One region of the Dactylosporangium sp. NPDC050588 genome, then DNA from elsewhere that is predicted to be linked to it. Evidence: riboswitches for the same ligand, from Rfam matches in the RefSeq annotation. Region 1 holds a riboswitch; the other holds the start of a gene.
What was found. A riboswitch is a leader RNA that binds a small molecule or an ion and turns the genes downstream of it on or off. The one in region 1 is predicted to bind S-adenosylmethionine.
Positions count from the first base shown of each region.

Region 1 (5,719 bases):
ACACCCCGCAGTGGCGCGTCGCCGCCGACGGCTCGCCGCTCAACCCCGACCTGCTCGTCATCGACCTCGACCCCGGCCCGCCGGCCACGCTCGCCGACTGTTACGAGGTGGCCCTGCTGGTCCGGGACCGGCTCGCCGCCGACGGCCTGGAGCCCGCCGCCAAGACCTCCGGCCGCAAGGGCATGCAGCTGACCGCCGAGCTGTCCGGCGAGGAGACCGCCGACGAGATCAGCGCGTACGTCAAGGACGTCGCCGAGGAGCTCGCCCGCCTCCGGCCCGACCTGATCGTGGCCCGGATGGCGAAGCAGCTCCGCCCGGGGAAGGTCTTCATCGACTGGAGTCAGAACAACGCCTTCAAGACGACGGTCGCGCCGTTCTCGTTGCGCGCGGGTGCCCTGCCGACGGTCTCGGCCCCGCTGACCTGGGACGAGGTCGCCGAGGGCGCGCTGACCATCGCCGACCTCACCCCTTCCGTCGTGTTGGACCGCACCACCGCCGGGTCGTGACGGCGGGCCGTCGGTACCGCGGGACCGCGGCGGCGGGCCTGGTGGCTCAGCGGCGCAGGGCTTCCAGGAGGCGGTCGATGTGGGCCTCCGTGGTGCCGAGGCCGAAGCTGGCCCGCACCGCCTGGGGCGGCACCGGCGCCGACGGGGCGATCCTGGCCGTCGCTTCCGACAGCAGCCGCCGGGTCAGCGGATGCGCGCAGAACAGCCCCGTCCGCACCCCGATCCCGTGGTCCCGGCCGAGCGTCGTGGCCAGCGCGCCGGGGTCCTCGCCCAGCACCGCGAACGACACGATGCCGACCCGCTCCGCGTCCGCCTCGAACAGCCGCAGCTCCTCCACGTGCGGCAGCCGCGCCAAGCCCGCCCGCAGCCGTGCCACCAGGGCCCGCTCCGCGGAGTGGTCGGCGGCGGCGAGCGCCCGGCACGCGGCCGCGATCGCGACGGCGCCGAGCAGGTTGGGCGTGCCGGCCTCGTGCCGCGCCGGCCCGGTCGCCCACCGGACGTCGAGGTCGTCGCCGACGCTGGCGCTCGCGCCGCCCCCGGCCAGGTACGGCTCGGCGGCGTCCAGCCAGTCCGCCCGTCCGGCCAGCACCCCGGCCCCGAACGGCGCGTAGACCTTGTGCCCGGAGAACGCCACGTAGTCGGCGCCCAGTGCGGTCAGGTCGACCGGGGCGTGCGGGGCGAGCTGCGCCGCGTCGACCGCCAGCCGGGCCCCGTAGCGGTGCGCCACCTCGGCGAGCGCCGCCACTGGCCACACCTCGCCGGTCACGTTGCTCGCCGCCGTGACGCTGACCAGGCCGCACGGCTGCCGGCGCAGCGCCCACTCCAGCGATTCCACCGCCTCCTGCGGCGAGCGCGGCGCGTCCAGGTGGAGGCTCCGCTGCCACGGCAGCAGGTTGGCGTGGTGCTCCCCGTCGAACGTGAGCACCGTCGTGCCCTCGGGCACCGCCCTGGCCAGCAGGTTCAGGGCGTCGGTGGTGTTGCGGGTGAAGACGACCGTGTCGCCGTCGCGGCAGCCGATGAAGTCCGCGACGGTCTCTCTGGCCTGCTCGTACTCCCGCGTGCACCGCTCCGAGAGCGCGCCGGCGCCGCGGTGGACGCTGCCGTAGAACGGCAGGAGCTCGGCGACCGCGTCGGCGACCACCCGCAGGCACGGGGCGGTCGCGGCGATGTCGAGGTTGGCGAAGTCGACGCTGCGGCCGTCGCGCAGCTTCACGTCACCGGGGGACAGGATCGTGGACATGGCAGAGTCCTCCGCTCGCGCTTGCCCGGACACACCGCGTGCCGGACCGTGTCATCACCCGGGGCACCCCGCCGCGAACGCGAGGGTTGCCGGCCAGCAAGCCGGGGCTTTAGCGCTGGCACTCATGACCTGGTCTCACCGTAGCGCGGATATGGTTGGCCCATGACCGATCTCCCGCCGACTGGGACGCCTCAGGATCCGGGTAACCGTGACGCCACCTTGTCGCCGTCGTCGGGTGATGTACGACCAGCGGCCGCCTCTGCCGCGCCCGAGGAACGGTCACCCTGGGCAGCTCCGATCCCCGCACCTGCCCCGTTGAGCGGCGGTCCGGTCCCGTCCAGCGGCGAGCCGGTCGCCCTGGACAAGGGGCCCGACGCATCGACCGGTGCTTCCGGCGGTGCTTCGGGCGGTGCTTCGGGCGGAGATCTTGGTGGAACGGCCGGGCAGGCCGCCGGTATGGCCGCGCCGCAGGGGTGGGACGCGGCCGGCGCCGACGTCGTGCCCAACGTGACGGAGGACGCCGCCCCCGACACCGGCGAGCAGCGCTACCCGACCGCGGCCCTCGCCCTGGCCGCCGCGCCGCCCGCCAAGCGCTCCGACCGCCGCCGCCTCTGGACGCTCATCGGCGTCATGGGCGGCATCGCGGCGTGCGGCGTCGCGCTGCTGGCGTTCTTCGGCTTCAGCGGCGGATGGACCGCCCTCGTCATCGGCGTCGGCGCGGCCGTCATCCCGGTGCCGCTGCTGGTCTCCTGTTTCCTGTGGCTCGACCGGTACGAGCCGGAGCCCGTCCGCTATCTCGTCTTCGTCTTCGGCTGGGGCGCCTGCGTGGCCACCGGCGTCGCGCTCGTGGTCAACACCGCCGGCGGGGTCCTCGCCGACAAGCTCGGCCTGTCGGACGCGATCGTGGCGGTCGTGGTCGCGCCGTTCATCGAGGAGAGCATGAAGGCCCTCGGGCCGGTCCTGCTGCTGTGGCGCCGCCCCCGGGCGTTCTCCGGCCTGATCGACGGCATCGTCTACTGCGGGCTGTCCGCGACCGGGTTCGCGATGGTGGAGAACATCCTGTACCTCGGGTACAAGGGCTACGCCGACACCGCCGAGCAGGGCGGCGCGGTGAAGGGCGCGGCGGCGCTCGTCGGCATCTTCATCGTGCGCATCCTGATGACCGGGTTCGCGCATCCGCTCTTCACGTCGATGACCGCGATCGGGCTCGGCACCGCGTCGCGCAGCTCGACGAAGGCGGTCAAGTGGCTCGCACCCCTCGCCGGCCTGCTGCTCGCGATGCTGCTGCACGGCTCGTGGAACCTCATGTCGGTGATCGCCGCCGCGAAGCCGATCATCCTGCTGTACGGCTACTTCTCCGTCATGATGCCGATCTTCCTCTGCATGGTCGGCTTCGCGCTGTGGCAGCGCGCGGCCGAGGGCAGGCTGACCGAGCGGATGCTCACCGAGTACGCGCGGGCCGGCTGGTTCTCCCCGCCGGAGGTGGCGTCGCTCGGCACGCTCGGCAGGCGGCTGTCCGCCCGCCGGTGGGCCAAGCGGGTCGCCGGCGACCCGGGTGCCAAGGCGATGAAAGCCTTCCAGTTCGACGCGACGAAGCTCGCCCTGCTCCGCGACGGCATGCGCCGCGGCCTGGACAACACGCCGGCCCGCCGGATGGAGGCCCTCGCCGAGGAACGCCAGCTGCTGACGGCGCTCGCCGCCTACCGGCAGGTCTTCGTCGGGCGCGATCCGCAGGCGCCCCTGGCGGTGTGGGACGGCAGCAGGTACCACATCACCTTCCCGGATGGGATGGTCCGGGTGCTCGCCGCTCCGCCCACCCCGGTCGTGCCCGTCCCGGTCGTCGTGCCGCCTCCGCCCCCGCCGCCGATGTACGCCGGATACCCCTACCCGTACACCTACAGATAGAGCCCCGTCGAGTCCGGCTCGACCCGCCGCGCCGCGACGGCGTGCACGTCCCGCTCGCGCAGCAGCACGTAGTCGCGGCCCTGCAGCTCCACCTCGGAGCGGTCCTCCGGGTCGAACAGCACCCTGTCGCCGGCCACGATCGACCGTACGCTGGGCCCCACCCCGACGGCCGTGGCCCACGACAGGCGCCGCCCCACCGACGCCGTGGCCGGGATCACGATGCCGGACGCGTGCCGGCGCTCGCCCTCGGCCCCTTCGAGCCGGACGAGGACCCGGTCGTGCAGCAACCGGATCGGCAGGCCCCCTTCCACATCGGACACGACGGGCGGGGTGGTGGCCGGCGGGTAACCGGCGGCTGGCTGGGCTGTCACGGTTGCGACGCTACCGCCTGGGTACGTGCGATCGCCGCGGGACCCGGACTACGGTGAAGCGTCCGGTCGGTTCGCAGGCAGTCACAGGGGGTTTCGTGGGCCGGTTCGATCAGGTGCGCGCCAATCTCCGGCGGGCGTACGAGCAGCGTCTCGAAAACGCCCGCCTCGAACGCGAGGCGATCGCCGCGGAAGTGGCTGAGGCCGAGGTGCTGCCGCCTCCACCGCCGGTCGAGCTCGACGTGATCCACTCGTCGACGATGAGCCGCGACGACGCCGAGATCCCGCGTGGCCTGCGGCTCGCCGCCGCCTGGTCGTGGCGCCTGCTGGTCCTCGTGGCGGCCCTCGCGGTCCTGCTCTGGCTGGTCAGCCGGCTCGACACGGTGCTCATCCCGCTGAGCATCGCCCTGCTGCTGTCCGCCCTGCTCGCGCCGATGATGGAGTTCCTGCGCCGCCGCGTGAAGCTCCCGCCGTCCCTGGCCGCGTTCCTGGTGCTCGTCACCGGCCTCGCCGCCGTCGCGGGCGTGCTCACGCTGGTCATCACCGAGTTCGTCGACGGCTTCCCCAACCTGGCCGACAAGGCCTCGGCCGGCGTCAACCAGATCCAGGACTGGCTCACCACCGGCCCGCTGCACCTCAACGGCAGCCAGCTCGACGCCACCTTCGACGCCGCCACCAACTGGCTCAAGGACAACCGCGGCAGCCTCACCGACAGCGCCGTCTCCACCGCCACCGCCACCATCGAGTTCTTCGCGCTGCTCCTGCTGGTGCTCTTCGTCACGTTCTTCTTCATGCGCGACGGACACCGCATCTGGCTCTTCCTCACCGGCGTCCTGCCCACCCCCGCCCGCGACCCCATCCGCCGCGCCGGCGAGGCCGCCTGGCACACCCTCGTCGCCTACGTCCGCGCGACGGTGCTGGTCGCCTTCATCGACGCCCTCGGCATCGGCCTGCTCCTGGTCATCATCGACGTGGACTTCTGGTTCCCCCTGGCGACAATGGTGTTCCTGGCCGCCTTCGTCCCCATCGTCGGCGCCACCGTCTCAGGCGCCGTGGCCGTCCTCGTCGCCCTCGTCGACGAAGGCCCGATCAGCGCCCTGGTCGTCCTCATCGGCGTCATCGCCGTCCAACAACTCGAAGGCCACGTCCTCCAGCCCCTCATCATGGGCCGCGCCGTCTCCGTCCACCCCTTGGCCGTCATCGTCGCCATCTCCACCGGCGTCGTCCTGGCCGGCATCATCGGCGCCCTGGTGGCCGTCCCCCTGGTAGCCGTCCTCAACACCGGCATCCGCCACCTGGTCCAACACCGCCACGAACCACCCCCCGACTCGGTCATCATCTCCGCAGATTGACCCTGCTCGTGCCACCGGCCAGGCCTGCCCTTCGAACCAGGCCGGCGCACCAACCGGGTGGCACTCCACCCACAGCGAGGTGACGCCGGTCGACGTGGTGATCGAAGTCCAGCCCCGGCCGCGCCGACAGCCAGCCCTGTCCATGGATCAACCAGCCACAGGAGAAGGCCACTGCGAGCGCGTGGGCCAGCGGTGAGTGAAGTTGGTGCGGTCTGCGAGGACGTCGGGGCGGAGCAGACGTTCAGAAGGCGGACGGAGTTGTGGGGGCCTGGTGACCCACGAAGTCGGCGCGGCCCGAGCGGGGCCAGGCTGAGCGGGCAGCCAGGCGGCGGATGACAATCGTTTCGA
Region 1 is NZ_JBFAJA010000055.1:26,559-32,277, reverse strand. Features, by position in the region: gene ligD (non-homologous end-joining DNA ligase) at 1-506, shown strand, start outside; gene AB0I21_RS33675 (aminotransferase class V-fold PLP-dependent enzyme) at 553-1,746, opposite strand; SAM riboswitch class IV at 1,759-1,876, opposite strand; gene AB0I21_RS33670 (PrsW family intramembrane metalloprotease) at 2,203-3,651, shown strand; gene AB0I21_RS33665 (co-chaperone GroES) at 3,642-3,971, opposite strand; gene AB0I21_RS33660 (AI-2E family transporter) at 4,118-5,371, shown strand.

Region 2 (5,719 bases), on a different contig from region 1:
ACGCTGTGGGGCTTCACCCCCGCCACCGACCCCCTCTGACCGCTTTTTCTGGCGGGAGCGACTGACCTTGCGCGTGACGTACAGGAGCGAAAACGGCTAGGCGAGCGGCTGCCGGTAACCCGGGATCGTGGTCATCGGGGGGCGGTCCGGGTGGGCGACCGGGTGGTCGGCGGGGGTGACCGTGCCGGTGCGCCTGACGAACTGGGTGAGCGTCGGCCAGACCGGGGCACCGGGGGTGATCCGGGCGTGGATGGTGTGCAGGATCGTGGCGGCCATGCGGCCCAGGGCCGCGGTGTCCTGGTGACCGTGGGTGCGCTGGCCGAGGTCGACCTGCGCGACCGCGTCCAGGCCGGCGGTGCGGTAGGTGTCGATGAGCAGGCCGGTCTCGACGCCGTAGCCCGCGGCGAAGGGCAGGGACTCCAGCAGGGAGCGGCGGGCCGCGTACTCGCCGGCGAGGGGCTGCACGACGCCGGCCAGAGCGGGGAAGTAGGCGTTGAGCAGCGGGCGGGCGGCGAGCTCCGTGACCCGCCCGCCGCCGCCGGCCGAGACGTCCAGGAGGGGGCGGTCGTAGAAGGCCTTCACCATCTGGGTGGCCGGGTCGTCCAGCAGCGGGCCGAGGAGGCCGGTGACGAAGTGCGGCCGGAAGTCGGTGAGGTCGGCGTCGACGTACACCAGGATGTCGCCGGTCGCGACGGCCAGGGCCTTCCAGAGCACCTCACCCTTCCCGGGTCGGGAGCCGGTCCCGGGGAGGATGTCGTCGCGGTGGTGGACGGTGGCGCCGGCCTGGCGGGCGACCTCGGCGGTCCGGTCGACGGAGCCCGAGTCGACCACGATGACCTCGTCGACGAGGGGCATGAGGGTGCGCGCGCCGGTGACGATCTCGGCGACGGTCGGCTCCTCGTCCAGCGCCGGCAGCACGACGCTGATCCGGGTGTCGCCCTTGCGGTCGTAGAGGTCGGCGAGGGGCCAGTCGCGCCATGTCGAGGTGCGCTTGGCGAACCAGTCCGCCGCGTCGGGATGCATGAGTGAAACCGTAGTCAGGTCCATCTCGTGAGATGACTCATACAGCGGCACCCGTGTCGGCCCTTACACTCGAATACGAACCACGCGAACAGCACGTCACAACTGAATACCTCATCCAGAGGGGCAGAGGGATACGGCCCGATGAAGCCCCGGCAACCCCTGCGACACGTCTCGACGCTGAGGCCGGTCGCGGTAGGTGCCAAATCCGTCCCGGTGCGCAAGGCCATGCACCTGGGAAAGATGAGAGGAAGGCCTCCATGACCTCGACGCTCGGCGTCTTCACCGACTCTCCCGCCCGCCACCTGGTCTGCCGTGGCTGCGGCGCCCAGTTCCCGCTCGCCGCGCAGCACGCCTGTTACGAGTGTTTCGGCCCGCTCGAGGTGGGCTACGACGCCGAGGCGCTCGGCCGGGTCACCCGCGAGCAGATCGAAGCCGGCCCCCAGAACATCTGGCGCTATGCGCCGCTGCTGCCGGTCGGCACCGACCCCGCCGGCCGCGTGACCCTCGACCCGGGGCTGACCCCGCTGGTCAAGGCGGATCTGCTGGCCAAGGAGCTCGGCATCACCGGCGCGCTGTGGGTGAAGGACGACTCGGCCAACCCGACCCACTCGTTCAAGGACCGGGTCGTCTCGGTGGCGCTGACGGCGGCGAAGGCGCTGGGGTTCACCCGCTACTCGTGCGCCTCCACCGGCAACCTGGCCAACTCGGTCGCCGCGCACGCGGCGCGGGCCGGGGTGCCGTCGACGGTGTTCATCCCGTCTGACCTGGAGCCCGGCAAGGTCGTCATGAGCGCTGTGTACGGCGGTGACGTCGTGGCGATCGAGGGGTCCTACGACGACGTCAACCGGCTGTGCTCGGAGCTGACCGAGACCGACGAGTTCGAGGACACGGCGTTCGTCAACGTCAACGTGCGGCCGTTCTACGCCGAGGGGTCCAAGACGCTCGGGTATGAGGTCGCGGAGCAGCTCGGCTGGCGGATCCCGGCGCAGGTCGTGATCCCGATGGCCAGCGGCGAGCTGCTGACGAAGATCGACAAGGCGTTCAGCGAGCTGGTGGAGATCGGGCTCGTGCCCGACACGGAGTGGACGGTGTTCGGCGCGCAGTCCGCGGGCTGCAACCCGATCGCGGTGGCGCTGCACAAGGGCACCGACGAGATCGTGCCGGTGAAGCCGACGGGCATCGCCAAGTCGCTCAACATCGGCGACCCGGCGGCCGGCGTCTACGCGCTGGAGTCGGTGCGGCGCACCGGCGGCTGGATGGAGTACGTCGACGACGACGAGATCCGCGCCGGCATCGAGCTGCTCGCCCGCACGACCGGCGTGTTCGCCGAGACCGCCGGCGGGGTCACCACCGCGGTGCTGAAGAAGCTGGTCGAGACCGGCAGGCTCGACCCGTCGAAGGAGACGGTCGTCTTCAACACCGGCGACGGGCTGAAGACCCTCGATGCGGTCGCCGGCACGGTCGGCCCGACGCACCGGGTCAAGCCCTCGCTGAAGTCCGTCCGCGAGGCCGGGCTGGTGAGCTGAGGTCCGGGCCATTTCGGCTGAGGGCTGATTTTTTCGCGCAACCCGCCGACGCCGTGACGGACGGTGTCGGCGCGGGTGCGGCTGAGAGAGCGCTTTCACTCCTTGGACGAGGGGCGACTCAGCCGATCGACGGAGCCGGTCGCGACGCAGTGTGACCGCGCTCAAGCCGTGCGTCTCGAAGCCACCCGGCGAGGGACTTGACGACCTCAGGACCGCGCGCCAGGATGCTCGGTGCGGGAGGACGTGTCGCCGCGAGGCCCGGACCCTGGTCCAGGCCCGCGACCACAACACCGGAGGTGTTGGCGAGCGTCCTCTCGACCATTTCCACCGGTCCCCATATATCTGTTGTCCGTCGATGCGTCTCTGCGCCACGCTGGCGGGCATGAGCCAGGACCTCAGCATCGTCGAGCTGGACGCCGATGACCCGGCGGCGGTCGACGCGGCCTTCACCATCGGTAACGAGGCGATCCTCGCCGACCTGCCGGACTTCCCCCCGAGCTGCCGGGCCGAGCACGAGGTCCGGGTCCGCCTGCCGATGCCGGGCACGGACCGGCACACGTTCCTGGCGTATCGCGACGGTCTCGCGGTCGGGCTCGTACAGGCGGATCTCCCGATATTCGACAATCTGAACAAATCGTTCCTCGACGTGCTGGTCCTGAAGGAGCACCGGCGGCGGGGCGTCGGGCGGGCGCTGTTCCGGCACGCGGTCGGCTTCGGCCTGGCCCGTGGCCGCACCTCGGTGATGGGCTTCAGCGTGATCACCGACGCCGGTGGCGCGCCGACCGGCTCCTCGGCGCCGTTCGCCGCGGCGCTCGGCCTGGACAACAAGCTCATGGACGTGCGCCGCCGGCTCGACCTGTCGACCGCCGACGATGCCGAGCTGGCGAGGATGCTCGCCACGAGCTGGCCGAAGGCGGCCGGCTACAGCACCGTCCAGTGGGGCAACACGCCGCCCGAGGAACTGATCGAGGACATGGCGCTGCTGGACAGCTCCTTCCTCGACGAGGCGCCGAAGGGTGACCTCGACCTGGAGGCGGAGAAGGTCGACGCCGATCGTCTGCGGCGGGTGTACGAGACGCGCGCCCGCTACGGTGCGCGCCCATACGAGACCGGCGTCATCCACGACGCGACCGGCCGGCTCGTCGCGTTGAGCGCGCTGCGGTTGAGCAAGACCGTCGACTGGCACGCGTGGCAGCAGATCACCCTGGTGCACCCGGCCCACCGGGGGCACCGGCTCGGCCTGATCTCCAAGCTGGTCAACCTGCAGGCCATGCGCGCGCAGGAGCCGGCGGTCCGGATCGTCGACACGTTCAACGCCGAGGTCAACTCGCACATGATCGCGATCAACGAGGCGATGGGGTTCCGCGCGCTCGACCGGTGGGCCAACTGGCAGACATCAGTCGCGTGAGCGGTCCTCGTACATCGCCAGGAAGATCGAATACGCCTGGCCGTGGGTCTGGTCGTTGTGGGCGTACTCGTCCAGCAACGCCTCGAACCTGTCCTGCAGCTCCTGCCACTGCTGCGGGGTGAGCCGCAGGCCGAGCCGCGCGAAGTTGGCCGATCCCGCCTGGTCCTGCAGCAGCGCCAGCTCCTGGTGGAACGCCTCCAGCATCGCCTCGTTGCTACCGCTGCCGCTGAGCTGCCACGACTTGCGGGTGGACAGGTAAGGCACCTCGCGGGAGCCGCGCGGCCCGCGGCGCTCCTCCTGGGGCACCAGGAACCCCGTCGCGACCAGCGTCCGGACGTGGTGCAGCACGGTCGCCGGGTTGGCGTCGAGCCGCTCGGCGATCTCCTTGTTGGTGAGCGCACGGTCCAGGCAGAGCCGGATGATGCGCAGGCGGACGCCGGAGGCGAGTGCCTTGGCCTCCGCGTCGGTCGCTGGTCGCCGCATCGTCCGAGTCTACCGATTGACTTTTCCCAATCGGTCATCGACAGTGGGTCCGTGAGACTGGGCCTGCTCCGCGATCACGACTTCCGGCTGCTCTTCACCGCCGACACCATCAGCCAGGTCGGCACCCAGGTGACCCTGCTCGCGCTGCCGCTCGTCGCCGTGCTCACGCTCGACGCGACCGCGCTGGAGGTCGGGGTCCTGGCGGCCTGCGAGACCGCCGCCTTCCTGCTGGTCGGACTGCCCGCCGGGGCCCTCGTGGACCGGCTCCGGCGGCGCGAGACGATGATCGTCGCCGACCTCCTGCGGGCGGTCCTGCTCGCCTCCGTGCCGCTGGCGTGGTGGAGCGACACGTTGCGGATGCCGCAGCTGTACGTGGTGGGCCTGCTCTGCGGGGTGTGCACGGTCTTCTTCGACGTGGGGTACCAGAGCTACCTGCCGTTCCTGGTCGGCAAGGACCGCCTGGTCGAGGGCAACGCGATCCTGGAGATGGTGCGCTCCACCTCCCAGATCGGCGGCCCCAGCGTCGCCGGCGGCCTGGTCAAGGTGCTCGGCGGCCCGCTCGCCCTCGCCACCGACGCGGCCAGCTACGTGCTGTCGGCACTGTTCCTGTGGCGTATCCGCAAGATCGAGGAGCGCCCGGCCCGCAAGCCCGACGCGCACCTCGGCCGGGAGATCCTGGAGGGCCTCCGGTTCGTCGTGGGCAACCGGCTGCTGCGGGCGATCTCCATGTGCACGGGCACCGGCAACTTCTTCGGCTCCATGTACGGCGCGATGCTGATCGTCTACTTCGCCCGGGATCTCGCCCTGTCGCCGGTGGTCATCGGCCTGTGGTTCAGCGTCACCGGGCTCGGCGCGCTGGCCGGCGCGTTCCTGGTCGGGCCGTTCGTGCGCTGGTTCGGGCAGGGGCCGGCGATGTGGATCTCGATGCTCGCGGCGTCCCTCGGCGAGCTGCTGGTGCCGTTCGCGCGCGACGACTGGCGGCTGTGGCTCGCGGCGGCGGGCAGCATCGTCTTCGGCGTCGGCGTCGTGGTCTACAACGTGACCCAGGTCAGCTTCCGGCAGACGATCACGCCCGACGACCTGCTCGGCCGGATGAACGCCACGATGCGGTTCATCGTCTGGGGCACGATGCCGATCGGCGGGCTCGTCGGCGGCGTGCTCGGCACCGCCATCGGCGTGCACGAGACCATCTGGGTGGCATGCGCCGGAATGCTGGTATCGGTGGTGCCGCTCGTTCTGTCACCCTTGCGGAAGCTCCGCGAGTTGACGTCCGCACCTT
Region 2 is NZ_JBFAJA010000095.1:45,531-51,249, forward strand. Features, by position in the region: gene AB0I21_RS47015 (hypothetical protein) at 1-39, shown strand, start outside; gene AB0I21_RS47020 (glucosyl-3-phosphoglycerate synthase) at 97-1,023, opposite strand; SAM riboswitch class I at 1,132-1,270, shown strand; gene thrC (threonine synthase) at 1,281-2,549, shown strand; gene AB0I21_RS47030 (GNAT family N-acetyltransferase) at 2,932-3,957, shown strand; gene AB0I21_RS47035 (helix-turn-helix domain-containing protein) at 3,946-4,440, opposite strand; gene AB0I21_RS47040 (MFS transporter) at 4,492-5,719, shown strand, end outside.
Region 2: it holds a riboswitch for S-adenosylmethionine, as region 1 does, so the genes downstream of both, thrC (threonine synthase) here and AB0I21_RS33675 (aminotransferase class V-fold PLP-dependent enzyme) in region 1, are expected to answer to the same signal.